DNA from 3 places in the Lysinibacillus sp. FJAT-14222 genome. Region 2 is predicted to be linked to each of the others. Evidence: riboswitches for the same ligand, from Rfam matches in the RefSeq annotation. Region 2 holds a riboswitch; each other region holds the start of a gene.

Region 1 (11,229 bases), on a different contig from region 2:
CTCCATGCGGTCCACTAAATCTGTTGTTGTACTAAAAGCTAAGTATAATCGGTTTGACAAGTCGCCAATTGTTATATCTCCAAGCTCTTCTAACCACTGTAATGCAACAAATTGTGGCGGCGTAATCGCATATTGTGAAACAATCTCTCTTCCTTTTTGCTTCACAATCGCCGCTATATAGCGTAATTCCTTTTCAACCGTTGCAACGGTTTCAGGTGAGTGCTTTGTTACTTCATCCGACATATAACTATTTCACTCCTAAAAATACGTTGAATAGTTCTATTTTGTCGTTTTTTTTCTGAAATAGCAAGTGTCCATTTAGTCTAATTTGAATTCTTCCAAGCGTAACAGCTCAATTAACGCCTGAGATCGATTAGTTACACCTAACTTTTGAATTGTATTGGAAATGTGATTTCGCACTGTTTTTTCACTAATACCAAGTTGCTCTGCAATATCCCTCGTTGTTTTTTCAGCTAATAAAAGCGCAAATATTTCACGTTCTCGGTTCGTTAACAGAGAACGATGATGAGAGCCATTCATTTTCAGTTACACCCTCCTCCCCCGCACGTATTGTAACTTATGTTAAGGAATGAGGAGCGGTGACGGCTAATTTCATGAATATCACGTGTTTCCTTAATAAATTCGGAAATTGCTTCCATAAATTAATGAATTTTATGTAAAAATGCAATTTCAACTGTCGAAATCATTGTTTACATTCACTTCGCCGAGAAATCTTTCCACAATCATGCCGAAAAAAATCACTGTCACTAATTTTGTTACAGCACAAATAACTTTCGCACTCTATTTCCAATACTATATGAACACCAGGTTTGCTAAGTGATTCTTCGCTTCTTCAGATAAAGGTACACTTCTCCCAGTTCGAGGGTCCATTTGCACAATCGTGCCACGGCCAGTAAAGCAAACCTCATCGTTTTGATTTTTCGCTAAGTAATGAATATCCATCGATGAATTTCCTACTTTCGCTATCTTCGTATAAATTCTTAGTACATCATCAAAGAAAACCTGCTTCACGTAATCGCACTGTAAGTCGGCTACTATCGGAATTCCATCAACATTTTCATCAATTGCTGGTGGCATTAGAATTCCTAAATGGCGGAAATAATCGATTCGTGCCTGTTCAAAATATGTAAAGCTAACTGTATTGTTCATATGACCATACATATCCGTTTCTGAAAAACGTACACGTACCTCAATATAAAATAAAAAATCCTTTGTCCATTCGTGAAAATCTCCGATATAAGTTGCTTTCATCTTAGCCATCCCCCTAATTTTCATTCGCTTCTTCCTAAAACTACATACGGAATTCGCGAGTCATTAATGAATACATATTCATTATAAAGGAAAATACTATATTATCATAGAAAATACAGGCTTTCACTCGATTTATTTACAAATTCCCTTGTTTTTCATATCACTCAACTATTCCAATTCTTTTGAGTAATAGGCTCTTTTTAAGCTGTATTGAAAGCACAATACTTCTTTTAGTTTATTAATCTTGGCTCTTCAGCAAAATATGTACTTGACTACATATTTCATTCAGATAGGACGCTTCCCGCGGGCGTGGTCTGAGCCCTTGTCGCTCATACTTCGCTTCATAAGCTTTCATACCAACCTACTTTCAAGAACAGATTTTAGTATGGAGCCTTAATTGAGCACTCCCTAAATTATTCAATACATTATATAGAAAAAACTCCCTCACACAGTTAGTGTAAGGGAGTTTGGGAGTAAAGCTTGTACTATTAGTCAACGTAGTGGTCAGAACCGAAGAAGTTACGGAACATTTGCACTGAAGTTGCACGGTTTAATGATGCGATAGATGTTGTTAAAGGAATACCTTTTGGACAAGCAGCTACACAGTTTTGTGAGTTACCGCAGTTTGCAAGGCCTCCATCACCCATGATTGCATTTAAACGTTCGTCTTTAATCATTGCACCAGTTGGGTGAGTGTTGAATAGACGTACTTGTGATAATGGTGCTGGCCCGATGAATGAAGCTTTCTCAGACACGTTTGGACATGCTTCCATACATACACCACAAGTCATACATTTAGATAATTCATAAGCCCATTGACGTTTACCTTCTGGCATACGTGGACCCTCACCTAAATCATAAGTACCATCGATTGGAACCCATGCTTTAACTTTTTTAAGTGCATTGAACATACGTTCACGGTCAACTTGTAAGTCACGAATAACTGGGAAAGTTTTCATAGGCTCAAGTTTAACTGGCTCAGTCAATTGGTCAACAAGAGTTGAACATGATTGACGTGGGCGGCCATTGATAACCATTGAACATGCACCACAAACTTCTTCAAGACAGTTCATATCCCATGCTACTGGAGTAGTGTTTTCACCATTTTCAGTAACAGGATTTTTTTGAATTTCCATTAAAATAGAAATTACGTTCATACCATGACGGTAAGGCACTTGGAATTTTTGCCAGTAGCCATTGCCGCCTTTTGTATCTTGACGTAAAATTTCAACTTTTACCATTCTTCCAGTATTAGCTGCGATATTCATAATTCTTAGTCTCCTTTCGCAGAGTAATCACGTTTACGTGGTGGAATTAATGAAACGTCGACTTCTTGATACGTGATGACTGGATTACCAGTAGTTGGGTCAAACTTCGCTATTGTTGTTTTTAAGAAGTTCTCATCATCACGGTTCGGGAAATCTGGCTTGTAGTGTGCACCACGAGATTCGTTACGTAATAATGCACCTTTTGTCATTACTTTCGCTAGATAAATCATATTTTTCAACTGACGCGTAAAGTGAGCACCTTGGTTACTCCATTTTTGTGTATCGTTGATGTTAATGTTTTCCCAACGTTTTTGGAATTCCTCAAGTTTGTTAAATGTATCTTCAAGTTGGTCGTTGTAACGTACTACTGTCATAGTAGCAGTCATCATTTCACCAAGCTCTTTATGAAGTAAGTAAGCGTTTTCTGTGCCATCCATTTTCATGATAGCATCCCATTTAGCTTGTTCTTCTTTAACGCGAGCATCGAATACTTCTTGTGGAAGATCTTCAGCATGCTTTTTAAGATGTTTAACGTAATCTACAGCGTTTGGTCCAGCAACCATACCGCCATAGATAGCAGATAATAATGAGTTCGCACCAAGACGGTTTGCACCATGTTGAGAATAATCACATTCACCTGCTGCAAATAGACCAGGAATTTCAGTCATTTGGTTGTAGTCAACCCATAATCCACCCATTGAGTAGTGAACTGCCGGGAAGATTTTCATTGGTAATTTACGTGGGTCATCCCCTACGAATTTTTCGTAGATCTCGATGATACCACCTAGTTTAACGTCTAATTCGTGTGGATCTTTATGAGAAAGATCTAGGTATACCATGTTTTCGCCGTTGATACCAAGTTTTTGGTTTACACAAACGTCGAAAATTTCACGTGTTGCAATATCACGTGGTACTAAGTTACCATATGCAGGGTATTTCTCTTCTAAGAAGTACCAAGGCTTACCGTCTTTATACGTCCAAATACGGCCACCTTCACCACGAGCTGATTCTGACATTAGACGGTTTTTGTCATCTCCAGGAATCGCTGTTGGGTGAATTTGGATGAACTCACCATTCGCGTATGAGGCACCTTGTTGGTAAACGATAGAAGCAGCAGAACCTGTATTAATAACAGAGTTTGTTGTTTTACCGAAGATAATACCAGGGCCACCAGTCGCCATAATAACAGCGTCTGCACGGAATGATTTGATTTCTTCTGTACGCATATCTTGCGCTACGATACCACGACAAACGCCGTCAGGATCGACTACTGCACCAAGGAATTCCCAGTGCTCATATTTGTTCACTAAACCAGCTACTTCGTGAGAACGAACTTGCTCGTCTAGTGCGTATAGTAATTGCTGACCAGTTGTTGCACCAGAGAAGGCTGTACGGTGCATTAAAGTACCACCGAAACGACGGAAGTCAAGAAGACCTTCTGGTGTACGGTTGAACATTACCCCCATACGGTCCATTAAGTGAATAATTCCAGGGGCTGCATCACACATACCCTTAACTGGTGGTTGGTTCGCTAAGAAGTCCCCACCGTATACTGTATCATCAAAGTGGATCCAAGGAGAATCCCCTTCACCTTTTGTATTTACCGCACCATTAATTCCGCCCTGCGCACATACAGAGTGTGAGCGTTTTACAGGAACTAATGAGAATAAATCAACTTCAGTGCCAACTTCAGCTGCTTTAATCGTTGCCATCAGACCAGCTAGACCGCCGCCGACAACAATTACTTTGCTTTTCGCCATGATTATTTCTCACTCCTCTTAAAAAATTGCAATGATTGCATGCGCTCTATAGTAGCTTCTATTAAATTATACGAAAGCTAAAATAGCAGCCACACCAACTACACTTAGAATTACGAAAATAATGTTTGTTACATAAGTAGCAATCTTTTGAGACTGAGGAGATTGTGTAATACCCCAGCTTACTAGGAATGCCCATAAACCGTTTGATAAGTGGAAAGTTGCTGATATAATACCAACAATGTAGAATCCAAGCATGAATGGATTAGAAACGATATCTGCCATCATGTCGTAATCAACTTCTGTACCAAGCGCTTTTTGAATACGAGTTTGGAAAATATGCCATGCAATGAAGATCACTAAGAATACACCAGTGAAACGTTGTAATGAGTACATCCAGTTACGGTATGTGCTGAAACGTCCTGTATTTGGTGTAGCAGTGAATGCAATGTAGACACCATAAAATGCGTGGAACATTAATGGAATATAGATGACAATCCATTCAACTAGGATAAGGAATGGAATCTTTTCCATTACTGCGGTAGCATCGTTGTAACTTTCTGCTCCGCCTGTTGCTGTAAAGTTAATGAACAGGTGCATCGTTAAAAACAGACCTACTGGAATGATACCAAGTAGAGAATGTAAGCGACGCCATAAAAACTCTCGATCTTTCGACAAGACTGTTACCCCCCTTAGTACTTAAAATAGCACAACAAAAGAAGTCATCATTTTGTAACTGATACTTCATTGACTGTGTATTTCATCATGGTACAATATTATGACATGTTTATTGTACTCTCAAGAGCTACGAGCGTCAAGGCAACTAGGAGTTTTTCGCAATCCTTATTAAAGAAAGAATCTAGTACATGACGCATCGTTTTTTCTCGAAAAACCTATCTTTACTTTATAAGCGTTAAATTTTAAGAAAATTCTAAGAAAGAAGGATTTCAATGTTAAACACTCCATCTCCTACAATCTCAGCATTTGGCTATGAGATAATTCGCGATTATATTTTATCTTCCATTCTTGGTAAACATGAAGGTGATGTCCTTTATTGGGCAGGAAAAGACCTAGCACGGAAGTTCCCATGTAAAAGTCAAGATGAACTTATCGCATTTTTCGCAGATGCCTGTTGGGGTAATTTAGAGCTTATCAAAGAATCGAAGGATGGACGTATATTCCAGTTGACAAATGATCCAGAACTGTTACAAATCGGTCTTCGTAGCTTTAGACTTGAAGCAGGATTTATAGCTGAGCAAATTCAACAAGCAAAAGGTTATTTAACAGAATGCTATGATGAAAAACGTGAAAAGCAACAGAACGTTATGTTTACAGTGAAATGGGACGTCAAAGAACGAATTATGAATACTGTTCCTTCTGAATAAAATGAAAAGGATTGTCGTTCCAAATTTATGGATGACAATCCTTTTCTAATGTTGAAAAACAAAATGGTCATGGAAATTTTTGAGTATGTTGTGGCGCTTTAGATGAGGTTGGTTTCCGTTCCAGGCTACTCGCTTTCATTGCGGGAAGCTTTGCTCTGCGACGAAAGCGAAGCGACAGGAGCACTCGAGTAGCCTTCCACTCCAATCAACGATAGCGTAGAACTAACACTATGGCTATTCACCATAATCGAACAGAAAAGACTTATAACAGTGACGCGATTGTACACTTGTTGCCACTGCCACTTCGTTTTCGTGTAGAAAACATTTGTTGTTGCTGCCACTACGTATGCACTACGCTTTCGCACAGAAAACATTTGTTGCTGTCGCTTTGCTTTCGCACAGAAAACATTTGTTGCTTTATCGCTATAAATTAGAGGGACATGCTAGAAGGTACATGCTATGTAAAATAGTTGATCTTCGTTACGACTGGGCGACTCCTTGGGGATTAGCAATAGAGGAACGAAGGCTAAAACCATCACATCCTGTGATAACGCCTTCGTGACCAACATCGTATTGGCCCGAGACCCTGCAGCGAGCGAAGCGGCTCATCGAACGCCCCCTGGAAAGCCAGTCGCAACGGAAATCAACCCCTTTTTATATTTATAGCTGAGCATGTCTTTCTTTTAAAAGCACATCTATTAACGAAATAAATGCTTCTAAAATATTAAGTGAGTGTTGAATCATGTCTTCTAAGTTACTAATTGATAGTTCATTCACTAATTTTTGCGCGGCCGTATGTACTAATTCATGAGGTTGTTCTATATAACGATACTCCGGTATATTCTGATATTGCTCAAAATGTCCATAATACCATTTCCCAAACGCACATTGATGATGCGTTTTTAAAGTTTCTTTATGTCCAGCCTTTTGAATAGCATTTCGCAAAAAACTAGCATGATCCATTAACCTTGCTGCCAATTGGCTAACTACCGTTTGCTCTAAGGGCTTTCGAATTGTTGGTACAATAGCTTTTAACATTTCAGATACTTGATTCTGTATAATATCCGAGAAGTCACTTGTATGTGATAATTCTGTCGTTGTTATCGCTAAACGATCTACAGCTACTACATTTTCTTCAGATGCGGCTGTTATTTGATGAATTCCATGTGCTGCCTCTTCAATATTTTTACTTGCTACTGTCAAATTAGCAATATTGGCTTTCATGATACTTAAAAAATCAGTGAAGTAATGTTCAACTTGGTCGATATTTGTTTTTGTATTATGTAATTTCTTATCGATGACTGATCGAATCTTCGTCATTTCTTGCAATGAATCTTTAGAACTGTTAGCTAACTTCCCTACCTCCATCGCTACAACATTAAAGCCCTTTCCATGTTCGCCAGCACGTGCAGCTTCAATAGAGGCATTTAAGGACAATAATTGTGTTTGATCAGCAATCTCTGTTACACTTTTACCAATATCGTTCATTTTACTCATTTCATTATTCAGCTGTTCTGTTGAATGAGCTCCTTTGGCTAACAGCTCCTGAACCATCTCTCCTTTTGTAATAGATGTCTCCATATCCTCTACTAGTTGTATCGAATGCAGTTTTATCTCTTGAATATTTGCATTAGCATTTTGCTCAACCGCTAGCATCTCTTCTGTATTTGACGACATTTCCTCACTCATTGCTGAAATATCCCCTACACTCGTTGAGACACTTTGAACCTTTAAAGCTGTTTGAAAATTAATTAACTCCATATGTGCTAGTACAAAGTCCAAAATCGCATTTTTCACATCGATACTTTCCTGCTCGAGTTCCAATTCCAGAATTCGCTTTTTTAATATTTGTATTTCAGAATCATTGTGGATCTCAACGCTTTCATCCATTGGCTTTTGAAATAAACCTAATAATGCCATACAAATTCCCACCTTCCCCTTGGTAAAACATGTAATTATATTATATAACAATAAAATTGGATAGAGTATTAAATTGATGTAAACAAAAATAAGATGTGTCCATTATTGACACATCCCATTCATAGTGTTGAAATACAAATGGCCAAGGAGATCTTGATAATGTTGTGCGTCTTTAAATGAGGCTAATTTTCATCTCAGGCTAATCTCTTCACTGTAGGCGGTCGAGTCGCTTCCTACTTATGTTGTTACTGACGCTGCGCTTTCGCACAAAAAACACTTGTTGGCCCAAGCGGCTCATCGGACGCCCCAGGAAGCTTTGCTCTGTGCGAAAGCGAAGCGACAGCAACAAAGCGCCCAGCCGGAACGGAAATCACCCCCTCGTTTTGCCATAGAACCATACTTTATTTAATATGCCCCTTTAATTTCATTGACATAATAGTTTTTCAACAACATGAAAAGATGTGCCTTTTACTGACACATCCTCTTCAATATTATATGTAAAGCGCCTGTTCTAAATTAAATTCATCATGTAATGCATTTGCTGCACGAATCATTTCGTCCTGAGGTACAACAACGGACACTTTTATTTCAGATGTACTTACCATTTTTACCAGGATACCTTCACGACGTAAACGATCAAACATACGTGCAGCAACTCCTGGATTAGATGCCATACCTGAGCCAATAATAGAGACTTTTGCTAAGCCGATTTCAAAATCAGCAAAACTAAACCCTAGTGATAATTTGCTATCTTCTAGGACACGTAATGCATCGGCGAACTCCTCTTTTAAAATGGTAAACGATACAGTCGGCTTTAAGCCATCAATGATTGCTTGTACGATAATATCGACGTTTATGCGATTTTCTGCAAGTATTGTAAACATATCTGCTAACGAAGCATTTGAATAAGCATCATAACCCACCGTTAGGCGAATAACGTCTGACTCATAGGCAACACCACGTACAATTAAATTTTTCTCCATTTCAACTTCCTCCTTCAATAAAGTACCTACTGTATCTATTTCGCTCGACCGAATGATAACTGGGATTTGAAACTTCTTTGCTAACTCTACAGCTCGCGGGTGTAAAATTTGTGATCCTAAGTTTGATAGTTCTAGCATCTCATCGTAAGAAATTTCTTTTAGCTTTTGTGCCCCAGCAACATGGTTTGGATCAGCTGTGTATACTCCATCCACATTCGTGTAAATATCTACGCGCTCCGCCTTCAACTTTGCTGCAATAGCTATAGCCGATGTTTCCGCCCCACCTTTACTAAACGTCGTAATATTCCGTGAATTATCGATACCCTGTTCCCCTGCAACGATTACGATTTCCCCCTGTGTAAAATGCTTTTCTATTCGACTAGCATCAATCTCATCAATGCGGGCATTGCTATACATATCATCAGTTTGAATACCTGCTTGCCAGCCTGTTAATGACACTGCATCATATCCTTCTTCCTGCAAAGCAATTGCCACTAACGTACTTGTTAGATGTGAGGTTGTTGAAAATAGTGCATCTAATTCACGCTTAGATGCATTGTCTGATAAATCACGAGCCATCTTTGCTAATTCTTTAGCCATACTCCCCATTGCTGCAGTGACAACGACAACATCAAAACCTCTTTCCTTTTCTGCAATCGCCTTTTTCGCAACATTTTGAATGTGCTCTGTTGATGCTAATGCAGCACCACCAAATTTCATCACAATTTTCTCCATCTTTATCATTCTCCTTCGTATTCAATCATTTCGCTGATTATAAAGTAACTAATAAGTTTTAAGCCTTGAAATAATACGATTGGCATCACCTCTTAGGTAGGGGCAACTGCCTTGAAAAAAGGTTGTCTCTAGAAAAACTAAAAAGGCAGCTATCACATAACGTGAAAGCTGCCTATAACATGTACAATAAAAGAAACTTGCGCATGTGTGATAGCTCTCCGAAACGTTTAGAATCGACAGTCTTACATCTCTTAAATGCAAAACCAGCACAGCATCGGAAACAACGATGCTCTACTTCGGCAAGCTCCCCTTTCATACATTTTCACTGGACTCGTTCGTCCTCTAATGTACTACTCTTGAACCTTGCACCTCTATCATCACTAAATAGTGAAGTATTTTATTGAACCTTAGTGAAGAAATTTCCAATTTAATAAGTAGAAACTACTGAAAAACTAAGGCACGGTATATAACATTGCTATATTGAAGGGGCAATGTTATATACAACCTTAGCATATGTCTAATCCTTTGACAATGTCTCTTGTTGAAAATAAGCATAGATATTGCTAGCTAGATTAGCAGGAATACCGGCTTCCTGTAATGCGTGTTCACTTGCCTCACGAATTTTTTTGACAGAGCCAAAATGCTTGAGTAATTGCTGTTTTCGCTTTGGACCAATGCCTTCTATTTGATCGAGGACAGATTGTATAGCATGCTTCTCGTGCTGCTGTCGTAAGAAGGTAATAGCAAAGCGGTGTACTTCGTCCTGAATTCGTTGCAGTAAGTAGAATCCATCGCTTGTGCGCTTTAACGCAATTACTTCAGCTGGATCACCAAATAAAAGCTGTGACGTATTATGCTTTTCATCTTTTGCTAATCCGGCAATTGGAATGACAAGGCCGAGCTCATCTTCTAATACTTCTCGCGCGACTTCCATTTGCCCCTTCCCACCATCAATTAGTACTAAATCTGGCAAAGGTAGACCATCTTTTAATACACGGGTGTATCGACGACGGATTACTTCCTGCATTGCTCCGTAATCATCATGTTTAGCAGCTGTACGTGTTTTGTACTTTCGATACTCCTTCTTTGCAGGTTTGCCATCGATAAATACAACCATTGCAGATACAGCATCTGTCCCATGCATATGGCTATTATCGAAAGCTTCAATCCGTAAAGGCGTAGAAATGCTCATAGCTTCACCGAGTGCCTCACATGCCCCTATTGTGCGTTCTTCCTGACGTTCAATAAGCTGGAACTTTGCTGCAACAGCAATTTCAGCATTTTTAGTCGCTAATTCAACAAGCTCTTTTTTTTGCCCACGTTTCGGTGTCAGCACCCTAACATCTAGTAATTCCATTAAAATATCCGCATCAATGGATTGTGGGATAAAAATTTCCTTAGGCTTAATGTGCTCTAGCTTGTCGTAAAATCGACCAACGAACGTTAAAAATTCCTCTTCTGCCTCTTGATAAATTGGGAAAATCGAGACATCTCGCTCGATAAGCTTTCCTTGGCGAACAAAGAAAACTTGAACACACATCCAGCCTTTCTCGACTGCATAGCCAAATACATCGCGGTTCGTTGTATCACTTGATACGATTTTTTGCTTTTGCATGACTGTATCAATATGTGCAATCTGATCGCGAAATTCCTTTGCACGCTCAAACTCTAAATTTTCTGCAGCCGCTAGCATTTTAACCTCTAGCTCCTTTTTGACAGCCTCAACTCCACCATTTAAAAATTTCGTCATATCCTCAATCATATCGTGGTAAATTTGAGCATCAATATCTTTCACACAAGGGGCTAGACATTGTCCCATATGATAATATAAACAAACCTTGGAAGGCAGTTGTACACATTTTCGCAGCGGATATAAACGATCAAGCAGTTTTTTCGTCTCACTTGCTGC
Region 2 (11,229 bases):
TTTTAGTCATCGAAAAATAGTCATCTAACCATACTCACGCTATTTTTATTTTGAACCGTTTAAGAGAACCGCCTTTATTTAAGCATCCGCAATTTAAAAACACTAGCGATTAAATGACTACACCAGAACTGAATTTATCTATATAAAAACTGCACCCAACTGTTAATGTCTAACATTGAGGTGCAGTTCAATTTTGTTGAATAATAATACTTGTTAATATTGCTTTAATTACTATGTAATGAATCCGCTTCAAACTTTTTATAGGCTTCTTCCATTCCCATAATCACATCTTTAATTTTCATATGCCCTTCCGTATATACGGCATGATCTCGTATTTCTTCCCACATTAATATTACTTGTTTCACAAAAGATAATATCTGTATAATCCTTTCCAAGTAAGGCTTCTGCATCAAGGAAACGCACCTGTACTTCTGGATATTTTAAAGTAATTTCTTTAAGCTCATTAGCTCGTTTCCCTCTTTCTTCACGAGTCATAGCAAGCCAAGATGGATAAAATTCTACTAAAACAATAAAGATTTAGATCATAATAATTCTTCCTTTATAATAATTGTTTTTATTTGATTTTAGTTTATAACACACAATTGCTAGAAACATGTTAAGAGAAAGTTCTTTTTCAATAAGAAGTGTAGACTTCATAATCATTAGAATATGGTTTTCTAAGTTGTTTATCATCAAAATTGAATACCAACAGTTTGCATAATTTCTACTGCTTCGTAGAGTTCTTTTCCTCTCTCAGTGAAATGATGTTCCACTTTCCTCGAGTAATATCATGGGTTAAATCTAATGGGCAAGTGAATTGATCCCTCATTTTTATTTATACTCACCTCCATCACTTTTTACTATTCACCAATTTATAGCAACGAAGAATTTCTATGACATAGCAACATTTTTTGCTAAGGCATTACTTTAGAATCTTATTTGATAATGAGGAATTAACAACAGATGAAAAAACAATACTAATGTTTAAACTAAAAAAATGAATAACAACATTACAAAAATTCGCGAATTACATTTAATTTGAATACGATATAATAAAAATCAATAATCTCAGCAGCAATGTCAGACATTGCTTAGGCCGACTTCTATTTCATTTGCTCCTTTTCTCTACTATAAATCAAAGGATTTGCTTATTCTTATGTATTATCATTGTGAAACTTAACAAATAGCAGTAAAATTTATGTAAGGTTTAATTTTTCATTGAAACTTTATGTCGATTATTTCGTATAAGAAGATAGACATATTTAAATGCTAGGAGGAAGAAACATGCTCAGTGTCGGACAGTTTTTCTCTAGACATACCGCTAGCTTCTTTATTTCGCTAACAACTGTTTCTATTGCAGCAATTGCGGCAAATCCAGGATTCTTCCTTGGTGGTTTATTGTTTGCTGGAACATACGCGTCGAGTACAGCGTTGTTGAAACATAGACAGAAAAAGAAAGTCATGCAAATAGCAGGTATAACAAAAGAAGAATACAAACATATCGAAACACAACTTACAACAGCCAATAAAAACATTCAAACATTAAGCCAAAACTACTTACGTGTACGCTCTGTTTCAGCATTTAAGCAATTACTCGAAATGACACGTATTTCCAAAAACATCGTGAAAATTGTTAAAACAGATCCACGAAAATTTTATAATATTGAACAATTTTTTTATGCACACCTACCTTCCGCTGTCGAATTAACGGATAAATATACGATGTTATCGAAGCAGCCTGTGAAGGATAAGGAAATCCAGATTACATTATCTAAAACACGAGAAACGCTTACAGATTTAAATGATACGATTCAAATTGATTTAAAAGATGCGCTTTCCAATGATATCGACCATCTTCAAATGGAAATCGAATTTGCGAATCGTTCCAATATAAGACGAAAAGAACAATTGGAATGGCGAGGCGATGATAAGTGACAGCAAATGATCACGCGTTTCAACTAAATTCAATACAAGGTATTTCCCCTCTTGTGCAATCTTATTTAGAAACTACAAATAATGAGGCGATGGCGACGTATGAAACGCTATCGCCTCTTGCACAAAGTCGTGCACTTCTTTATGCTAGTCAACTTGACCTGTCAAACTTCGAATCAGTGCTGTCTTTAGGGCAAGATTCTCAGCGAGCACTTTCTCAATTTGCCGATCGAATGCTTGCACAAGTAAAACAGAAAGACGTCACAAAAATTGGCCAAATGTTAGATTCATTAATGCAAACGTTAGACCGCGTGGACCCTAACGCATTAGAGCCAAAAAAACAGTCCTTTTTCAAAAAAATGTTTGGTAAAATTGGGCCTACTGTTAAGCAAACATTAACGGAGTTTGAACGTATTAGTATTCAAGTAGAACGAATTGGTGTTCAGCTTGAACGTGCACAGCTTCAAATGATTAAAGATGTAGAAATGCTTGAGGAACTTTATTCACATAATAGAGGATTCTTTGAGGAGTTAGCAACTGCTATTTCGGCAGGACAAATGAAGAAGCAGCAAATCATTGAAGTTGAGCTTCCTGCAAAAGTGACTAGTGTACAGGCAACGAAACAGCCACTTGCTATCCAGCAGCTCAATGACTTCGCCGCTCAAATCGAACGTCTAGATCAACGTATTTATGACTTACAAGTATCACAGCAGGTTGCCTTACAAACTGCTCCACAAATACGTATGATTCAGCAGTCAAATCAAACGCTAGCAGAAAAAATTGAATTTTCAATCGTTACCCTTATACCACTTTGGAAAAATCAGTTAGCCATGATGTTATCCATGCATATGGACCATCACTACGCGAAGCTTGAGGAAAGATTATCTCGCACAAATGACCGTTTTACGAGCCCTTCTTTTGAACTGCAAGTATCGAAATTCAAAGAAACACAGCATGAACTTCAGACGGCTATCAAAGATGTCTTTGCCCTACATACAGCTACGGAACAGGAAAAACAGCAATTACAGGATGTAGCTGAATTAAAGGGCCATAATAACAGCGACTGATTCTACTTTTCCAACAAACAAGGGTGGCTCAGAAATCATCTGAACCACCCTTTTATTTTCATTCAGCAGAAGAAACCCACCTCTGAAGGTGGTAATGAATGCATATGTAGTTCCCCTTTTTCAGGGATTTCCAAACACCTACTGAATGAAAATAAAGCCTCCGGCGGATGTCACGGATTTTAAAAGGAATGAATTGTGCGAGCACAATTCAAAATCCGGACGCAATTACGCCAAGGCGAAATTGATTAAACTTATTCGAAATAATCTTTATAGTAGCCACCAATATTACCAGTGTTATCGATAATAAAAATGAATTCTTCTGTTTCATTTTTAACATCATATTGGTTCCCTACTGTTAATACGTTTGAAACTAAATATTTTGATGCATTTGTATGCTTACAAGTAACTGTACGTACTGTTGGAGCATCTTTCCATTTTAAATGTAACATAATCTCTCTACCTCTCTTTACTAGCATGAAGCTAATGTCTACTGTTTATTTTATAATATTTTTGAACTTTTGTGGAGAAAAAAACCATAGAAAACCTATATTTTCTCCGTAACTATCCATTTTTTTAACTATATCAATTTCGTCTTGGCGTAATTGTTGCTGTCGCTTTGCTTTCACACAGAAAACATTTGTTGCTGTCTCTTCGCTTTCGCACAGAAAACATTTGGTGCTGTCTCTTCTCTTTCGCACAGATGATCAATGCGTCTGGAGGCAATATTCTCATTCAGTAGATGTTTCACTGTAGGACTCATCCCAACACATTTAGAATTGGGCGTCCCTTAACGAATGAAGATAACTAATAAAAATTTTACTTCGAGGTGTTAACATGAGCTTTGGTGGTGTACCGCAATGGTTTTTTATCCTAGCCGTTGCATTTGCAATTTGCTTTATTTTATACGCAGAATGGAATTCTAGAAAATAAAGTAACCTATTTTCTAGAAAAAAACGTTAAATGTACATTGCTAAATTCAATTTTAGTGGTGTACGTTTTAATTTTTAGAAGTCATAAACAAATGGGACTAGAAGTAGACGGACTGCAGCTCGAAAGGGTAAAAAGTGAGCACGCTCATCCGTCACTCAAGGCTAATTGCTTATTACCTTCTAACAAGGAAAGAAATGTATGTAGACTTAACAAAAAAAACAATCCACTATTCGATATTCTGTTCAGAGTCTTGAAAGTTTAGGTTACAATGTGACCATCCTGCCTAATACAATCTAAACCAGATCTCCATTTTTTTTAATGACTAGGCCTTTATTTTTAGTGCCAGAAATTTTATTTTCATGGAAGTTTAATACCTCATTTGTTTAATCTCGCCCATTATTCATTAATCTCAATTTTTTCTGCAACTGCTTGTGCTGGATAACTTTCTTCTATTTTGGTTGTCCAAACAGAAACAGTAAGTCCTACTTTTAAAGATTCAATTTCATCAGTTGAAAACCATATCGCACCTGATCTGCCATCTGGTAATTTTTCAGTTTTGTTTTCCACTAAAAATCTTTTACCTTCTATTTGAACAATTTCGCCTATGATTGTAGGCTTATCTGTTATTTTCTCAGTTGACTTTGAAATCTCTTTGTCGAGTTCCTCCTCATCCCCACTTTTTTACAGCCCAATAATCCAATTGATAAAAATATTACAGATATAATTAAACTAAATTTTTTCAAAATCATCACTCCTTTTAAAAACTTGACTGAATTTCGTAGTTTTCGTTTCAATAAATTTCAAAATCATTCCACTAAACGACCTCTTAACTTCAAAAAAAGGCATTATCCTTCTTGAAAAATAGCTCCCTTTAGCTTAAGAACAGCACATCACAGCCTTATCCATATCTTTTTCATTTATTAAAACACTACCATGATCATCAATAATGAAATCAACCTTGGCAATAGTAAGCCTTTCTATCGCTGAATCAATACTTTCTTGAGTTTGTGTTGATGAATCAACCCATACGTAATATTTTTTTTCTTGCGAACAGCCAACTAACAGAACACTAATTATGGTAAATAGAATAAATAATTTTTTCAACATACTACCTCCATTATTAAAGGGTTAATAACTGCATAAAATTTATAAATTTGACGCTATCAGTGGAAGGAAGTTCCTAGACTAAAATGCTCCGTTAATTGAAGTAGCCCAGATTATATCTTTAATCGCAAAAAAAAGCTGAACTAATACGTCCAGCTTAATAGTAATAAAATTGTTTGGATTCACTTTTAGTTATTCATAACCAGAGGCGGAAACTTATTTATTTTAATGTCCGTTTTAAAAACTCTTTTGTCCGTTCATGCTGAGGGGTTACTAAAACCTGTGCTGGAGGGCCTTCCTCTACAATAACACCTTTATCCATAAAGACAACGCGATCTGCTACTTCTTTGGCAAATTCCATTTCATGTGTAACAATTAACATCGTATTTCCGGAATCCGCTAGCTGACGCATTACCTTTAATACTTCACCCACCATTTCTGGGTCAAGGGCTGACGTCGGTTCATCAAAGAGCATTACTTCTGGGCTCATGGACAATGCTCGTGCAATGGCTACACGCTGTTTTTGACCGCCAGAGAGCTGTCGTGGCTTTGCATTGACATATTGATCCATGCCAACGATTTGCAGATATTTTAGAGCAACTTCCTCAGCTTCTTCTTTTGAACGCTTTAATACTTTTATTTGACCAACAGTGCAATTTTTTAGCACATTATGATTATTGAATAAGTTAAATTGCTGGAATACCATACCTAAATGTGTACGATATTCTTGAATATTATGCTTTTCGTCTAAAATGTTTTCACCTTTGTAAATAATTTGACCACCACTTGGCGTTTCCAGTAAATTAATGCAGCGTAGTAGTGTTGATTTACCAGATCCTGAAGAACCGATTAAGCAGACAACCTCGCCCTTTTCTACTTGGAAATTTACATCCTTTAACACTTGGTTACGCCCAAATGATTTACTTAAATGCTCTATTTTAATAACCGTCATTTGTTCGTCCCCCTATACTGCTTCTTTCTGTTCTTTTTGGTAAGCATCTGGACCATCCAGTCGTTTTTCTACATACAGTAAAATTCTTGATGCTGTGAATGTCATGATGAAGTAAAGGACACAAGCTACAAAGAAGGATTCAAAATAGCGGAAGTTATTACCGGCAATCGATTTTGTTTGGAAGAATAATTCCGTAACCCCGATAACGTTTAATACTGCTGTATCTTTAATATTCATAATTAATTGGTTACCTGTAGCAGGTAATACATTTCGTGCAACTTGAGGTAAAACAACGTGTAGCATGATTTGGAAATGATTCATACCGATTGCTGAAGCAGCCTCATACTGTCCTTTATCAATTGAAACAATACCACCACGCACAATTTCCGTCATATAAGCCCCTGTATTTAGTGAAACGACTAAAATACCGGCCGTAATAAAGTGCATATCAATGCCAAATGCCATATCTAGTCCGTAAAATACAACCATCGCTTGTACAATCATTGGTGTACCACGGAAGAATTCAACATAGCATGTTAGTATAAAATTAATGAGCTTCAAGCAATAATATTTTACACCCTTTTTACGAACTTTGATGGTATGCATAATCCCGATAAAAAATCCGATAAGTGCACCAATAATTGTACTAATAATCGAAATAAGTAATGTATAATACGCACCCCGTAAAAACATTTGCCAGTTGTTCTCAACAATTGAAATAATCCATTCAAAACTCATGATGTTCCTCCTAACAACGTCGTGTTGCTTGTTCGTTCCAGTATCGTCTTAGCAATCTCCCTTTTTGATTGGAGCTTCTGTTTCTTTTATTTTATGAAACTTTTAGCTAAGACATTATCATTATTTAGAGAGATTCTTGTAGAATAATGATGAAATGATATTGCACGGACTAGTAAGCAGCCCGTGCAGTCATGTTATTGTGCTGCTGGTTGTTGATGAATTGCTTCTTCCATAATTTTTTGGCGATCATCTTCAGAAATACCTTTTAGGATTTCATTGATTTTTTCAAGATCTGCATCATTTTTACGTAAACCAACTGCAATAGATGTATTTGAAACATCAGTGTCAAAGCCTTTTTCAAACTTTACATATGTGAATTTATCGTTTGCAGCAGCAGCGGAAATACCTTCTGGGCGTTCTGCTACATAGCCATCAATTTTTCCAGCTTCTAATGCTACACGCATTGCTGGGAAGCTATCCATTGCTGTTTGTTTTTTTACATCTTTGATTTGATCAATAACAGTGTAGTTAGATGTATTTAATTGTGATGTGATCTTTGCTCCAGAAAAATCTTGGATAGATTTTGCTTTTTCATATTTACTGCCTTTTTTAATAACCATTACAAAATCAGATGTATAGTAGTTTTCTGTGAAATCGATAGTTTGCTTACGTTCTTCAGTAGGTGACATACCTGCAATGATTGCATCGATTTTATTTGATTGTAGAGCTGGTACTAAGCCATCCCATTCCAATTTTACGATGACTAATTCTTTTCCTAAGCCTTCAGCTATTTTTTTCGCCATTTGCACATCATAACCGCCTGCATACTCTGCATTATCGGCAATTTTTACTGCGCCATTTGCATCACCTTGCTGGGTCCAGTTAAACGGAGCATAGCCTGCTTCCATCCCGATACGGAATTGGCCGCCACCTTCATCCTTATTCGTTTTACTACCCTCATTACTAGATGACGTCGTATCCTTTTTGTCACCAGTACCACAAGCTGCTAGCAAAATTGCTGTCATTACGGTCAACATTAATACCAACCATTTTCTTTTCATGTAAAACTCCCCTTTTCTGTAAAAAAATAAGACAACTGTACCAAAAAAGACCTAAGTTCTGAACTTAGGTCTTACTTTTTTAACAGTTGCCCAAATCCTCACTATTATTCCATCATTCCGAGATAGCACAACCTAGTAAATCTGGAAAGTAATTTACTAGGACAGTCCTGCACTTATTCACTGCAGACCCAGCATAAAAGTACGAGCTCCTTTTATACTTCGGCGATATTTCCTTCTCCATTGCGTCTTCGCTTGCTTGCACTCAACAATGAACTAATAAATACCGCGCCTCTACCTCACAATAGAACAAAAGTGAGGTTTGTTTATTTAATTGATAATTAGATACTACTATAAAACTAAGTTATTCGTCAAGATAATTTTATTACTTTTCTGACTAATTACAATATTAGGGTTTTATTTTTCTTAAAGGATCATCACCATAACGTGTGGTTGATTTCCGTTCCGGCTAGGTGCTTTCTTGGGGGCGTCCGATGAGCCACTTGTGATACTGATCTCTAAGGAGGTCCAGTTTACACTTCAATCAAATACATGGCATTCTTTTTATCCCTACCTTTTGATAACGATCTTTTTTAGAAAATTCGCAAATATTTACTACTAAACTTTCATTCTAATGATTCAAAAGAAGCTATTAGTTAGGATAATTGATACCTTATCTACCATATACTTTTTTACTATATGAAGCTTTCATAACATTGTGGCGGCTGCCTAATGATTCTTTCCGGCGCTTTCATTGAATGTTTCATAAAAAGAAAAACCCCTGCAAAACAATGTTCGCAGGGGTAATAAATCATTGGAATTAAGAATTTAATAATAAATCTTCTGGGTTTTCAAGTAGTTCTTTAACAGTTTTAAGGAAGCCTACAGAATCTTTACCATCGATAATACGGTGGTCATAAGAAAGAGCTAAGTACATCATTGGGCGAACTTCTACTTCACCATTCACTTCAACTGGACGTTTTTTGATAGTGTGCATACCTAGGATAGCTGCTTGTGTACCATTCATGATAGGTGTAGACATTAATGAACCGAATACTCCACCATTTGTAATTGTGAATGAGCCACCTTGAAGATCTGCTAAACCTAATTTTTTGTCGCGTGCTTTTTTCGCTAGGTCTGCAATTGAATCTTCAATTTCAGCGAAGTTTTTGCGGTCAGCGTCACGTACAACTGGTACTACTAAACCTTCTTCTGTTGATACAGCTACACCGATATCAAAGAAGTTGTTTAAGTGAATTTCATCACCAGCGATTTGTGCGTTCACATATGGGTATTTTTTAAGTGCTGCCACTACTGCTTTTGTGAAGAATGACATGAAACCAAGTTTTGAGCCAGTTGACTCGAAGAATTGGTCTTTTTTACGAGAACGTAAAGCCATAATGTTTGTCATATCTACTTCGTTGAATGTTGTTAACATTGCTGTAGATTGTTTTACTTCAAGTAAACGTTTTGCAATTGTTTGGCGACGACGGCTCATTTTTTCAACTGTTACACGTGATTCATCTACAGCTGCTTTAGGTGCTGCTGGAGCTGCTTGTGGTGCTGCCACTGGAGCTGTACCATGAGCTGCTACGTCTTGTACACGTACACGGCCTTGTGGATCTACTGGAGATACAGCAGCAAGGTCAATACCTTTTTCACGAGCAAGTTTACGAGCTGCTGGAGATGCGATTACACGCTCACCAGAAGTTTCTTCTACAACTGGAGCTGCTGCAACCGGAGCAGGTGCCGCTTGTGGCGCTGCTGGAGCTGGAGCTGCTGCTGCAACTGGTGCCGCTGGAGCAGGTGCTGCACCTTCGCCGGCTTCTACTACTGCGATTACTTGACCTACAAGTACAGTATCGCCTTCTTCAGCTAAAATTTGAGTTAAAACTCCCGCTTCTTCAGAAATGATTTCAGCGTTTACTTTGTCTGTTTCAAGTTCAACGATGAATTCACCTTTTTCAACGCGATCGCCCACTTTTTTTACCCATTGTGCGATACTACCTTCTGTAATCGATTCTGCTAATTCAGGGACTTTAATTTCAGCCACTTTCATTTCCTCCTTTAATTAACGTGCATTGTGCACATAAAAGGGCTACTGCCTAAGCAAGTAGCCCGGCTCTCAAAAATTTATTATATGACTATTTAACCTTTACAGGCTCAGCAACTGCTTCTTCAACAAGTGCGGCTTGAGCTGCTTTATGAGAATCTGCATCACCTTCAGAAGTAGAGCTCATTGCAGGACGACCTACATAACGTAGCTTTTTACCTTCAGAAATTTCATGTAATGTTTCTAATGCATAATTCCAAGTACCTTGGTTTTTAGGTTCTTCTTGTACCCAAACAACTTCTTTTACATTAGGATACTTAGCAATAATACCAGCAACTTGTTCTTTTGGGAATGGGTAAAGCTGTTCTACACGAACAATGTGTACGTGATCGAAGCCTTCACCATCTTTTACACGGTCAGCTATGTCAATCATTACTTTACCTGTACCTAATACAATACGCTCTACAGCGTTTTCTTTTGAACCTAAACCTGGTTGCTCAATTACTTCTTGGAATGAGCCATTTGCTAATTGATCAGCATTTGCAGCAGCTAATGGGTGACGAAGTAAGAATTTAGGTGCTACAACTACAAGCGGACGAACACCTTCTGTTCCTAATAATGCTGCTTGACGGCGTAATAAGTGGTAGTAGTTACCTGCATTTGAACAGTTTGCTACAAACCAGTTATTTTCAGCTGACATTTGTAAATAACGTTCCATACGGCTTGAAGAGTGTTCTGGACCTTGACCTTCATAACCATGTGGTAAAAGTATAACTAAACCAGATTTTTGACCCCATTTAGCACGTGCACCTGAAATAAAGTTATCAAACATAACTTGTGCCATGTTTGCAAAGTCACCGAATTGAGCTTCCCAAACAGATAAAACATTACCATTTTCTAAATTATAACCATATTCAAAGCCCACTACCCCTGCTTCTGTCAGTGGAGAGTTGTGTACTGTAAATGATGCATTTGAACCAGAAATATGGTGAAGTGGCGTGAATACATTGCCATTGTTTTTGTCATGTAACACTAAGTGGCGTTGAGAGAACGTACCACGTTGTGCATCTTGACCTGTAAAACGTACTGGTGTGCCATCTTGAATAATTGTTGCATAAGCTAAAGTTTCTGCATGACCCCAGTCGATTTTTGCAGAAGCAAATGCATCACGGCGTTTTTCTAAAATTTTGCCAAGCTTTTTCTGTGGCTCGAAGTTTTCTTCAAACACTAAAAGCTCTTCGTTAATTGTTTCTAGACGTTCCGCACCAACTGCTGTATCAATTTGTGGGAATTCTACTTTTAATTCCTCTGGCATTTCTAAATGCTTGTGCTCATCTTTATCTGCCATTTCTTTTACATGATCATAAGCTGCTTGCATTTCTGCATAAATAGCTG
Region 3 (11,087 bases), on a different contig from region 2:
TTTATAATGATGTCATATTACGCCTGTAAAAAAGAAAAGTAAAGAAGAAAAGAATGGTTACAAAAAAAAATTTTACTTGATTTTTCGAACATCTTTCTTATGGCTCACCACCATAACGTGGAGTTGATTGCTGTTCCAATTGGGCGCGGGCGATGAGCCGCTTCACTTGCGCTCCAAGGCCTCATCTGTGATCCTCAAGGAGTCGCCCAGCCTTCACCCCAAACAACTTATTTACACGGCCTCAACTTTTAGTGATAAATATTTACTATTTGAAGAATAACATTTTAATACTGGTGGAAAATATGTGAATACCCATAAATGAAAATCAATTAAAAAAGCTACCTTATAAGTATATTCCCACTTTTAAAATAGCTAAGTACATTAATCCTTAAACCATTTTCAAATGAATCGAATATTCTGCAACGATGCTTCAATACATGATGATACACAAACAGAATCCAAGTTCTTCATAGCAATTGATTTACTATATCAAAAACATTTTGAATTAAATAAAAAAAATGAGCAAACTTCTTCACATTTTTTTGTTATAGCGATAAAATAGCAATATATCATTTTCCTCTAGGAAACTTTATTTCACCCGTGATACTTTTTGAAATGAGGGAACAACATGGTTTACAAACGAATGGCAAAATCGTCTGCTGAGGCGGTTTTAGATGGAGACATAAAAGGCTGGCGACGAATCTTACCGTTTCTTGGTCCAGCCTTCATCGCAGCAGTTGCCTATATTGATCCAGGCAACTTTGCAACAAATATTACAGCAGGTTCAAAATATGGATATCTACTACTTTGGGTAATTGCCTTTTCCAATTTAATGGCGGTATTAATTCAATCTTTATCAGCAAAGCTTGGTATTGCGACTGGTAAAAATTTACCCGAAGTAGCACGTGAACATTTTTCTAAAAAGACTTCTATTTTTTTATGGATACAGGCAGAATTGGTCATTATTGCAACAGACCTTGCAGAATTTATTGGGGCTGCACTAGGGCTGTACTTATTATTCAATATTCCAATGTTACCTGCAGCACTTATTACAGCAGTCGGCTCATTTGCTATTTTAGAATTGCAGCGCAGAGGCTTTAGAGCATTTGAAGCAGGTATTTCTGGCATGGTGCTTATTGTCGTTTTAGCGTTTGCATTCCAGACATTTTTAGCACAGCCAAATTGGGGCGAAGTAACAATAGGCATGTTTACACCACGCTTTGAGGGAGTAGATTCTATTTTACTTGCAACAGGTATTTTAGGGGCAACTGTCATGCCACACGCTATTTACTTGCATTCTTCATTAACCCAAAATCGTATCGTTGGCCGCAATGATGAAGAAAAGAAACGTATTTTTCGTTTTGAGTTTATTGATATTATCATCGCGATGATTATTGCCGGTGCCATCAATATGAGTATGCTTGTTATTGCTGCAGCAGTATTCCATACACAAGGCGTAGTAATTGAAGATTTAGATATTGCTTATAACGGTTTAAAAGAGGCGCTTGGTCCGATGGCGGCAGTGTCCTTTGGTCTTGGTCTTCTCATTGCAGGTCTTGCTAGCTCTTCAGTTGGTACACTAGCAGGTGACGTTGTGATGCAGGGCTTTATTAGAAAGAAAATTCCGCTCTATTTACGCCGTGCTGTTACAATGTTACCTCCTCTGGTCATCATTGCATCCGGTGTTAATGCGACTTATGCGCTTGTCCTAAGTCAGGTTATTTTATCTTTCGGTATTGCATTTGCACTTGTACCGCTTGTTATGTTTACAAGTAAACGTGACATCATGGGAAGTCTAGTCAACCGTCGTATTACAACAATATTAGGATGGATTGTAGTAGTAATTGTAGTTACTTTAAATCTTTATTTATTATGGGAAACAATATTTGGTTAAAGAAATGCCAGACGCAAAGACCTTTAATTTGGTTTTGTGTCTGGCATTTCTACATGTAAGAGGCTTACTGCATAATGTGTGGTTGATTTCCGTTACGACTGGGCGCTTTGTTGCTGTCGCTTCGCTTTCGCGCAGATAAAACATTTGTTGTTGCTGTCGCTTCGCTTTCGCACAGATAAAACATTGTAGCTGCCGCTTTGCTTTCGCTACAGAAAACATTTGCCGCTGTCGCTTCGCTTTCGCACAGATAAACATTTGTCGCTGACGCGCAGAGCAGAGAGCTTCCTGGGGGCGCCCTGTTATTAGAAAATTTGGATCTATGGTCTCTCTTTTGGTATTTTTAATTATCGCTTCGGCCTTTCTATCCGTCGCACTGGCTGTTCTTTCCGTCGCTTTGACTCTTCTTTCCGTCGCACTGGCTATTCTTTCCGTCACTTCGGCTGTTCTTTCCGTCGCTCCGACTTTTTTCCACGATTATGGCACTTCTATCCACGATTTTGCCGATTCTATCCATCATTTCGATGATTCTATCCACGATTTCGAACATTCTATCCACGACTTCGGCCTATCAATCCTTCGCTTTGGCTCTTCTTTCCGTCACTCTGGCTCTTCTTTCCGTCACTTCGGCTCTTCTTTCCGTCACTTCGGCTCTTCTTTCCGTCGCTCTAACTTTTCTTATCCCTAAATATCGATCTTCTCAATATTTCGAAAAGATGAATAGGCCACCCCTATACCGATAATAGCTAAAGTGATTGGTATGAGAATAATATCGTACAAAGTGAAGTTACCTGAATTTGATGATACGACCGATACAATTAATATAGATGATATAATCGTTGCCGGAATAGAGTATTTTCTCATACCAAAATACAATGGTATTAATGCGATGCATGATGCTGAAACTGCATTCATGATCACAACGGGAATTCGTTGTATTATGAGAGATAACGATAATGCATCTGGAAGCAATTGAAAACTCTCACTAACAGCACAAAAAATCGCTGTGACAAAAATAGTTGATAAAATAATTGCACTAAAGGTAAAAAGAACCACAATGGCTAGCTTTGAAGCAATTAATTTTTTTCTATTGATTGGATACATAAATGCTACAGTGATGGTTTTATATTTGAATTCTCCAATAATAAACTTGGCGATTAACACACTAGCAAAAATAATAAACACTGCTCTTACACCTGAATCTATAAGGCCTAATACCGCCTGATAATTTCTGAGATCTTGGTCCCCTTCTATTTTAGTGATAAATATAAGCATAAATACAATAGCTAATATTACAAAATTTGCGAAAACAGCTCGTTTTATATATGCACCAATATGATATTTTTTCATTTCTAGACGCATTAAATTAAGCACTAGTGACACCTCCATTGATTAACTTCAAAAAATAATCTTCTAATGAGCTTGTTTTTTTGCTAATACCCTCAATTTCAATATCATGCTCAATCAATGTTTTAGATAGCACCTTTTGTGAAGCTGTCGATTCATAAATTCGAATACAATTGTCATCCATTAGTTTGAAATTAGTAATATTTAATTTACTTTCTATAATAAAGGCAGCTTTTTTCCCATCATTGACAATCACTTCAATATAGTCTGCTTGACTATGACTGACATCGTCCATTGATACTTCCTTAATTAATCTTCCATCTTTAATAACTCCAACTGTATCTGCCAATTGTTCAATTTCACCCAAAATGTGACTAGAAATAATAATCGTAATTCCATACTCTTTACAAAGCATCTTGAATAGATCACGAAGCTCTTTAATGCCAACCGGATCTAGTCCATTAATCGGTTCGTCTAAAATAAGTAATTCCGGCTTCGTAATAATTGCACGTGCAATACCTAATCGTTGTTTCATCCCCAGAGAAAAGTCTTTTACACGCTTATTCTCCGTATTTGTTAGTTTAACTAAATCTAGAACATGAGCAATCTCTTTCTTGTCATAATAGCCCATATATTCGCAATGTAATTCTAAGGTTTCCAGTGCTGTTAAATCTTCATAAAAAATCGGGTATTCAATAATCGTTCCCATCCTTTTCAGCACTTCGTATGATCGGTCCATTAATTTTTCACCAAATATTTCGATGTCTCCACTCGTTGGCTTCGTAAGGTTTGTCAGCATTTTCATGACTGCCGTTTTCCCGGCACCATTGGGACCTAAAAAGCCATAAATCTCCCCCTTCTTCACATGCATATTGACAGCAGAAACCACTTCTTTTCCTTCATACACTTTCGTAAGCTGATTCGTTTTCACAATATATGTCATGTAAATCTCTCCCTTAAATTTAGCTATCCTTATTATAAAAAATGAAACTCTCTAATTTATTACTTGATTCTTACAAATTTCTTAAGCGCAGAAGAAAAGCTTGTAAAGCAATTAGAATGCTCTACAAGCATGACTGTTCAGTACATCATTCGTTTTAAAGAAACTGTAAAGATGGTCTTCTCGTATGGGATACTGGAAAGCTGGATGGAGCCATTCATTAATTCTACAAGGCGTTTTGTAATAGTTAGGCCAAGACCACTACCTTGGAAGGTTTTATTTCTGGAATCTTCAAGCGTATACATTCTTTCAAAAACATTATCAATTTGATATTCATCAATCCCCTTACCGCGATCCCAGACATCAATAAAAATATTAGTATCATCATTTCTTACTGTGAGCCCAATGATGTTTCCTGCCGCCCCATAGGCAATAGCATTTGACAGTAAATTATTCAGAACCCTATCTAACGCTTCTTCATTACCAAGTGCATAGACAGATATCTCTGGTATCGTAATATCTATCTCTAGCCCCATAGACGTGACCATATCGTAAAATGATAAAATATTTTTTCGGCAAATTTCACTTACATTGATTTTTGTCATTGGATAATCTGTATCCCCAGCCTCCAGCTTTGCTAGGTCAAAAAATGTATGGATTATTTTTAATACTTCCAATGTTTTCGAATGAACGCCAGTGAGCAACCGTTGCCGCTCCTCTTCACTAAGTGACTGCTTAAGCTGCAGCATTTCAGTATAGCCTAGTACAACTGTTAAAGGTGTTTTAAGATCATGAGAAATATTGGCCAACATCTTTTTCATGGAGCTTTCCATTTTTCGATGTGTCGCTAGTATTTTTTGATTGTGGTCCAGCAATGCATTCATCGCATTAAGTAGTTGCTGCAATTCCTGATTAGCTGTCGATGCTAAAATCTTTTCGCTTGATTGTTCGTTAATGATTGCTTGCAGTTTTTGATGCATGTATTGAATAGTAACGTTTTGTTGTTTTTTTGTCTTCACCTGAAAAATGATAATACCTAAGAGCAATACAATTATAAATAATAGAAATATAATCATCTGTTTATCCTTCAAATTTATAGCCAATTCCCCAAAGCGTTTTAATATATTGAGGGTTGGATGGATCGTCTTCAATTTTTTCGCGTAATCTTCTTATATGTACATTAATAATATTTTCGTCTCCATAGTAAGCGTCATTCCAAATCAATTGATAAATTTGCTGTTTTGTAAAAACTCGATTACGATTTGTCACGAATAGTTTTAAGATGGCAAATTCTTTTGATGTGAGCTTTACTTGTTGTCCATTCTTCTCAGCTGAAAAATTAACAAGATCGATCGATAAGTTATCTATCTCTACTATATCTTTCTTCTCCTCTACTTGACTGGAGTATTTTGTAGCTCTTCGAATTGCTGCTTTGACACGTGCCGAAAATTCCAGCATCGAGAATGGCTTGGCGATATAATCATCTGCCCCTAATCCTAATCCTAACGCTTTATCAACATCACTATCCTTGGCTGACATAATGATAATTGGAAGTGATGCTTGCTCTCGTATAATCTTTAAAACTTCTAATCCATTAAGTTTCGGTATCATAATATCCAAGATAACTAAATCAAAGGGTTTGTTTAAACAATTTTGTAATGCCTCTTCTCCATTCACTGCAGAGGTAACAAGGAACCCCTCCATCGTTAAATAGTTTTCTACCATTTCACGAATCGCTTCGTCATCTTCTACTAGTAAAATATGCTTTTGCACTTTCATACACCTCTTCCCAACATAAAGCTTTTTATCAATTGCCATTTATACAACAGTCTACCATATTAAGATTTAGCACCAAAAGCAGGCAATAATTTTGAAAACTAAAATCCTTCCTTTTCAACCAGAATGAATAAATTTTATCTGAATGCTAATTTTTGGTATTTACTTTTATTTAGGTGCTTTACTCTGGATAATGAGTATTTATTTTGGGATATCCGGAATTAGATCAAAACAAACAGGTATTTCAAAATATTTGGGATTGCTCATTATTTTGTTTATTATAGTAATCTATGGATTGATGATTGCTATTTTGGGTTTACGAGGTTTTGGAGCTTAAAGATTGATGGTTCACTTGGAGTTTTTTTCTGACAAGATTGTACGTTTAGGGTTACAAATTCATTTCTTAACTAAAAAAACTGTCCTGCAAGTCATTTTCTATGACTCACAGGACAGTTTTATTTTTTATTGTTCTACTTTTAAATCACATTGCTCTAATGGAAGCATTTTTGTTTTATTCTTGATTTTATAGCCAAGCCATAACAGTAAGAACAGTGGAATCCCGATATATGAGACAAGGATTCCGTACCAATCTATTGTATCTCCCATAAAGGCATTGTAGTTTTGCCCAATAACAACAATCATACAAACCGTAAAGGCAAATAGCGGACCGAATGGAAATAGCCTTGCTTTATACGGCAACAATTTTGGATCCAAGCCCTGTACCTCGAAAGCTCGACGGAAACGGTAATGGCTAAAAGCAATTCCTAGCCAAGCAATGAAGCCTGACATCCCAGAGGCATTTAAAAGCCATATATAGACAACACCGTCACCAAAGAACGATGCTAGAAATGCTAGACAGCCTACAGCTAATGTCGCCATTAATGCGTAGATTGGAATACCTCTACGACTTAATTTCATGAAAATTTTTGGTGCATGTCCATCTACCGCTAATTGCCAAAGCATACGTGAAGATGCGTAGAGCCCTGAATTCCCTGCTGACAGCATAGCCGTTAGAATGATGGCATTCATCAATGAAGCAGCAAAGGCAATTCCTAAACGGTCGAACACCAGTGTGAATGGTGATACAGCGATATCTTCAGATAACAAACGTTCGTCTGTAAATGGGATCAGCATCCCAATTGCAGCAATCGCTAAAATATAGAATAAAATAATTCGCCAGAAAACAGACTTAACAGCTTTCGGAATATTTTTACCAGGGTCATCTGTTTCACCTGCTGTTATTCCAAGTAACTCTGTCCCTTGGAATGAGAATCCCGCAGCTAAGAAAATACCAAATGTAGCAAGGAATCCACCGTGGAATGGTCCATCACTAATGAAGAAATTCGTAAATCCTACAGGAGCTTGTCCTCCTAAAATTCCAAAAATCATTAAGAGACTGATGATAATAAAAATGATCACCGTTGCAACTTTTATCATCGCAAACCAATATTCACTTTCACCATAGCTTTTTACCGATAATAGATTGAACGTTAAAACTACAGCAATAAATAAAACAGTCCAAAGTGCTGATGAGCTATCTGGGAACCAATATTTCATAATTAATGATACAGCAGCAATTTCTGCCGCAATTGTAATTGCCCAGTTGTACCAGTAGTTCCAACCAAGTGCAAAGCCTAAAGCTGGATCTACAAACTTTGTAGCATACGTACTAAATGAACCCGATGATGGCATATAGGCTGCCATTTCGCCTAAGCTCGTCATTAAAAAATACACCATAATACCGATTAGTCCATAAGCGAGCAGCGCACCGCCAGGACCTGCTTGTGCAATGGCACCACCACTAGCTAAAAACAATCCTGTACCGATTGTACCGCCTAATGAAATCATTGTAATATGACGGCTTTTTAATTCTTTTTTCAGCTTCGGCGCTTTATGGCCGAGCTGATTGACTTTTATTTCACTCACGATATAGCTTCCTTCCTTTTTTAAGAGGCAAAAAAAACGCCATCACATGAACGCTGTGATGGCTAAGTAAATCCTCTGTTCCTTCAAAATGATAGCTCAACACGTTGTCCAAACGTGACAGTTCTGTTCCTTTCGGAGACAGCCCCAGCATGAGGTTTTCAAGTCCCCTCACACTTCGGCGATATTTCCTTTCAACTAATATCTCTAATGCTTGTCATTTCCATTAGCATACTCTTAAATATCGCGACCTCTACCTCAATACAAACATGAGGCATATAAATATTAAATTTATGATGTGTATTAGTTTAACATACGACCTATGACATTTCAATAACCTGAGTAATGTTCTGTATTTTATGAATTTTCTACTATTTTTAACAGTGTGATAAAGTGGTATAGTGGTTCAGTTATAATTGTTCTAACAGGGGGGATTTATTTGACTACTCATGAACATTCCAATACTTATCCTAACAAGAAAATTAGCTGGAGAGGAACAACCTTATTACTAGTCATCGGCATAATTTGTATTGCCTCGACATTACGGATGCCGTTAACAGTTGTTGGACCTATTATTTCCTTTATCCGTGAAGACCTCGGCATATCCAATATACTAGCGGGCTTTCTAACAACAATCCCATTGCTTGCATTTGCAATCATATCACCATTTGCACCAATTGTTGCACGTAGATTGGGGCTAGAATTAACATTATTTTTATCGACTATTCTTTTAGCATTAGGGATTGTACTACGCTCCCTTGGCACAACTGGTTTACTCCTGTTTGGTACTGTGCTAATTGGTATAGCCATTTCATTTGGTAACGTACTTATTCCAGGTTTGCTTAAATTGAAGTTTCCCTATCAAGTAGGTTTACTTATGGCATTTTTCACAATGTCGATGAATTTGACAGCTGGACTCGGTGCTGGCATTAGCTATCCTGTTGCCAATTCATCACTTGGCTGGCAAGGTGCTCTGGCAATCGCGCTTATTCTTGTGGTGTTAACTATTTTAATTTGGATTCCACAGTTAAAATTTAATAAGCCTGAGCCTATTGTTGAGACTACGAAAGAACGTACACCATTATGGAAATCACCAGTTACTTGGGCAGTAACAGGTGCTATGGGATTACAGTCATTATTATTCTATACAACCGCGGCTTGGATTCCTGAAATATATACAGCGCAAGGATTAGCAGCAGATCGTGCAGGCTGGATGTTTTCCATCATGCAAATTTCACAAGTCCCAATGGCTCTAGCTGTGCCTATTATCGCAAGTAAAATGACATCTCAACGTCCTCTCGTATTAATGTTTACGGTATTTTACTTAGTTGGCTTTATCGGAGTAGTGATGGAATGGACAAGCCTCGCTGTACTATGGATGGTGCTACTAGGCTTAGCAGGAGGAGCTTCATTCTCATTAGCGATGATGTTCTTTACACTACGTACCCGTACAGCTTTTGAGGCAGCAGATTTATCAGGGTTTGCACAATCATTAGGATATTTATTAGCCGCAATTGGTCCAATCTTATTTGGGTATTTGCATGATTTATTCGGTGGTTGGAACATCGCTGGTTGGCTCTTCATTGTCGTTGTATTGATCCTCTTCTTATGCTCTTTTAGGGCTTCTAAAAATGAATATGTAAATTAAAAAAGGCGGCTCATGTTTAAAGTGAGCTGCCTTTCTCTACTAATAAGGTGGTTTCTGATAAAAATAATTCGGTGTATTGTAAAGATTAACATAAGGCTTATGGAAAATATGAGTCGTAGCTGGTGAAAGAGGTGGAATCAGCCACGTCCAATTGCCTGTAAGCTCACGCTCTGCTGCTGTTTCAGCTTCCTCAAATAATTTAAATTGCTGAGCTGCGGTATGATGATCTACAATGCTCACACCGTCTTCTTTAAAGGAATGGAGAACTGCAATATTCAGCTCAACTAATGCACGATCACGCCATAGTGAAGCCTGTTTTGTTGTATCGAGATTAAAAATTTCTGCTATAGCGGGCAGCATATTATAACGATCGTGATCTGCTAAATTACGTGCCCCGATTTCAGTGCCCATATACCAACCATTAAATGGGGCTGCCTGAAAATCGATACCTGCCATTTGGAAGCGCATGCTCGAAATAATTGGCACTGCATACCATTTAGATCCTAGCTTTTCGACTTGAGAAGATTCAGGATGACGAATCGGTACCTCGAGTACATATTCATCAGGGATTGTAAACGCTTGCGGATCCCTTCCATCTATCTGTATAACAAGCGGAAGCACATCAAATGCTGTTTTCTCGCCTTGCCAGCCAAGGGATTCACATATTTTTGTAAACTCTACGGAATGTGGATCCCCAACGATTCCTGAGTCCATTTCATAGCCTGCATAACGGATTAGCTGATGATTCCAAATACGAACTCGCCCTGGTGCAAAAACGGTTATTGTTGGGCGGATTTTTCCGTCATTTGTTGCATATTGAATATGCTCAAGCAAAGCATTGAAGATATCCTCTTCATTTGAAATATCGCGGGCATCTACAACATGTAGCGACTGCCAAAATAAGCGGCCAATGCACTTATTACTATTGCGCCATGCCACTCGTGCACCAAAGGTTAATTCTTCTGTTGTCGGTATATATTTTCCTGCTGCTTTAATTTGCTGTAATTTATTTTCTAGCCATGCTTTAGACTCATTTTGTTCCATTTGATAAAGTTCTAAAAACCGCTGTATCTCATGTAAATTCATGTCGAATTCCTCCATCTACCCTCATATTAGAGTAATGGAACTATAATCACCACGAAAAAATCTGCTAGAAAACATACATCTTTCATATATGAAATACTTTGTTCAATATTTCATATCATTTCTTCTATTTCTCTAAAACTAAAGTTATTTATGGATTAAGGAAAAGATACATATCAGTAGCCATTATAAATATACTGAGGAATTACAAAGGAAAAACTGTTAAGCATGGGTTCGCTATTATAACGTTTTTTTATGTAGAAGTAGGTAATACATGAGAAGACTTCAGTTACATTTGCAATTTTGTTTATCATTATTAATCTCTTCTCAGTATTTAGGATTAGACGTTATTGCGTGTGCATTAGAAATAAAATTTCCTTAACGAATGGTGATCTTTATTTATCATTATAGTTGGCATAAAAAAAGCATGTTGCACAAATGTGCAACATGCTTGATGACCCGTACGGGATTCGAACCCG

Evidence for each region. Region 2 has a riboswitch for lysine ahead of AN161_RS17010 (transporter substrate-binding domain-containing protein). Riboswitches for the same ligand answer to the same signal wherever they lie in the genome.
Region 1: another riboswitch for lysine. It lies ahead of AN161_RS00695 (aspartate kinase); the one in region 2 lies ahead of AN161_RS17010 (transporter substrate-binding domain-containing protein).
Region 3: another riboswitch for lysine. It lies ahead of AN161_RS22640 (amino acid permease); the one in region 2 lies ahead of AN161_RS17010 (transporter substrate-binding domain-containing protein).

Annotation. Positions count from the first base shown of each region.
Region 1 is NZ_LIYL01000001.1:177,422-188,650, reverse strand. Features, by position in the region: gene AN161_RS00735 (MarR family transcriptional regulator) at 1-243, opposite strand, end outside; gene AN161_RS00730 (LuxR C-terminal-related transcriptional regulator) at 319-540, opposite strand; gene AN161_RS00725 (thioesterase family protein) at 814-1,272, opposite strand; gene sdhB (succinate dehydrogenase iron-sulfur subunit) at 1,761-2,540, opposite strand; gene sdhA (succinate dehydrogenase flavoprotein subunit) at 2,546-4,300, opposite strand; gene AN161_RS00710 (succinate dehydrogenase cytochrome b558 subunit) at 4,367-4,975, opposite strand; gene AN161_RS00705 (YslB family protein) at 5,248-5,682, shown strand; gene AN161_RS00700 (methyl-accepting chemotaxis protein) at 6,343-7,602, opposite strand; gene AN161_RS00695 (aspartate kinase) at 8,094-9,320, opposite strand; lysine riboswitch at 9,524-9,702, opposite strand; gene uvrC (excinuclease ABC subunit UvrC) at 9,838-11,229, opposite strand, start outside.
Region 2 is NZ_LIYL01000042.1:24,770-35,998, reverse strand. Features, by position in the region: gene AN161_RS17055 (DUF4362 domain-containing protein) at 1-20, shown strand, start outside; gene AN161_RS17050 (hypothetical protein) at 225-410, opposite strand; gene AN161_RS17045 (5-bromo-4-chloroindolyl phosphate hydrolysis family protein) at 1,285-1,935, shown strand; gene AN161_RS17040 (toxic anion resistance protein) at 1,932-2,999, shown strand; gene AN161_RS17035 (DUF6501 family protein) at 3,251-3,448, opposite strand; gene AN161_RS31105 (hypothetical protein) at 3,622-3,747, opposite strand; gene AN161_RS27680 (DUF3221 domain-containing protein) at 4,326-4,526, opposite strand; gene AN161_RS17025 (hypothetical protein) at 4,806-5,036, opposite strand; gene AN161_RS17020 (amino acid ABC transporter ATP-binding protein) at 5,254-5,985, opposite strand; gene AN161_RS17015 (amino acid ABC transporter permease) at 5,998-6,723, opposite strand; gene AN161_RS17010 (transporter substrate-binding domain-containing protein) at 6,918-7,784, opposite strand; lysine riboswitch at 7,900-8,086, opposite strand; gene odhB (2-oxoglutarate dehydrogenase complex dihydrolipoyllysine-residue succinyltransferase) at 8,602-9,834, opposite strand; gene AN161_RS17000 (2-oxoglutarate dehydrogenase E1 component) at 9,926-11,229, opposite strand, start outside.
Region 3 is NZ_LIYL01000053.1:1,611-12,697, reverse strand. Features, by position in the region: gene AN161_RS22670 (Nramp family divalent metal transporter) at 629-1,894, shown strand; gene AN161_RS22665 (hypothetical protein) at 1,871-2,329, opposite strand; gene AN161_RS22660 (ABC transporter permease) at 2,576-3,265, opposite strand; gene AN161_RS22655 (ABC transporter ATP-binding protein) at 3,258-4,181, opposite strand; gene AN161_RS22650 (sensor histidine kinase) at 4,319-5,254, opposite strand; gene AN161_RS22645 (response regulator transcription factor) at 5,259-5,951, opposite strand; gene AN161_RS22640 (amino acid permease) at 6,417-7,880, opposite strand; lysine riboswitch at 7,965-8,141, opposite strand; gene AN161_RS22635 (MFS transporter) at 8,317-9,525, shown strand; gene AN161_RS22630 (nitric oxide synthase oxygenase) at 9,565-10,611, opposite strand; tRNA gene AN161_RS22625 (tRNA-Glu) at 11,064-11,087, opposite strand, start outside.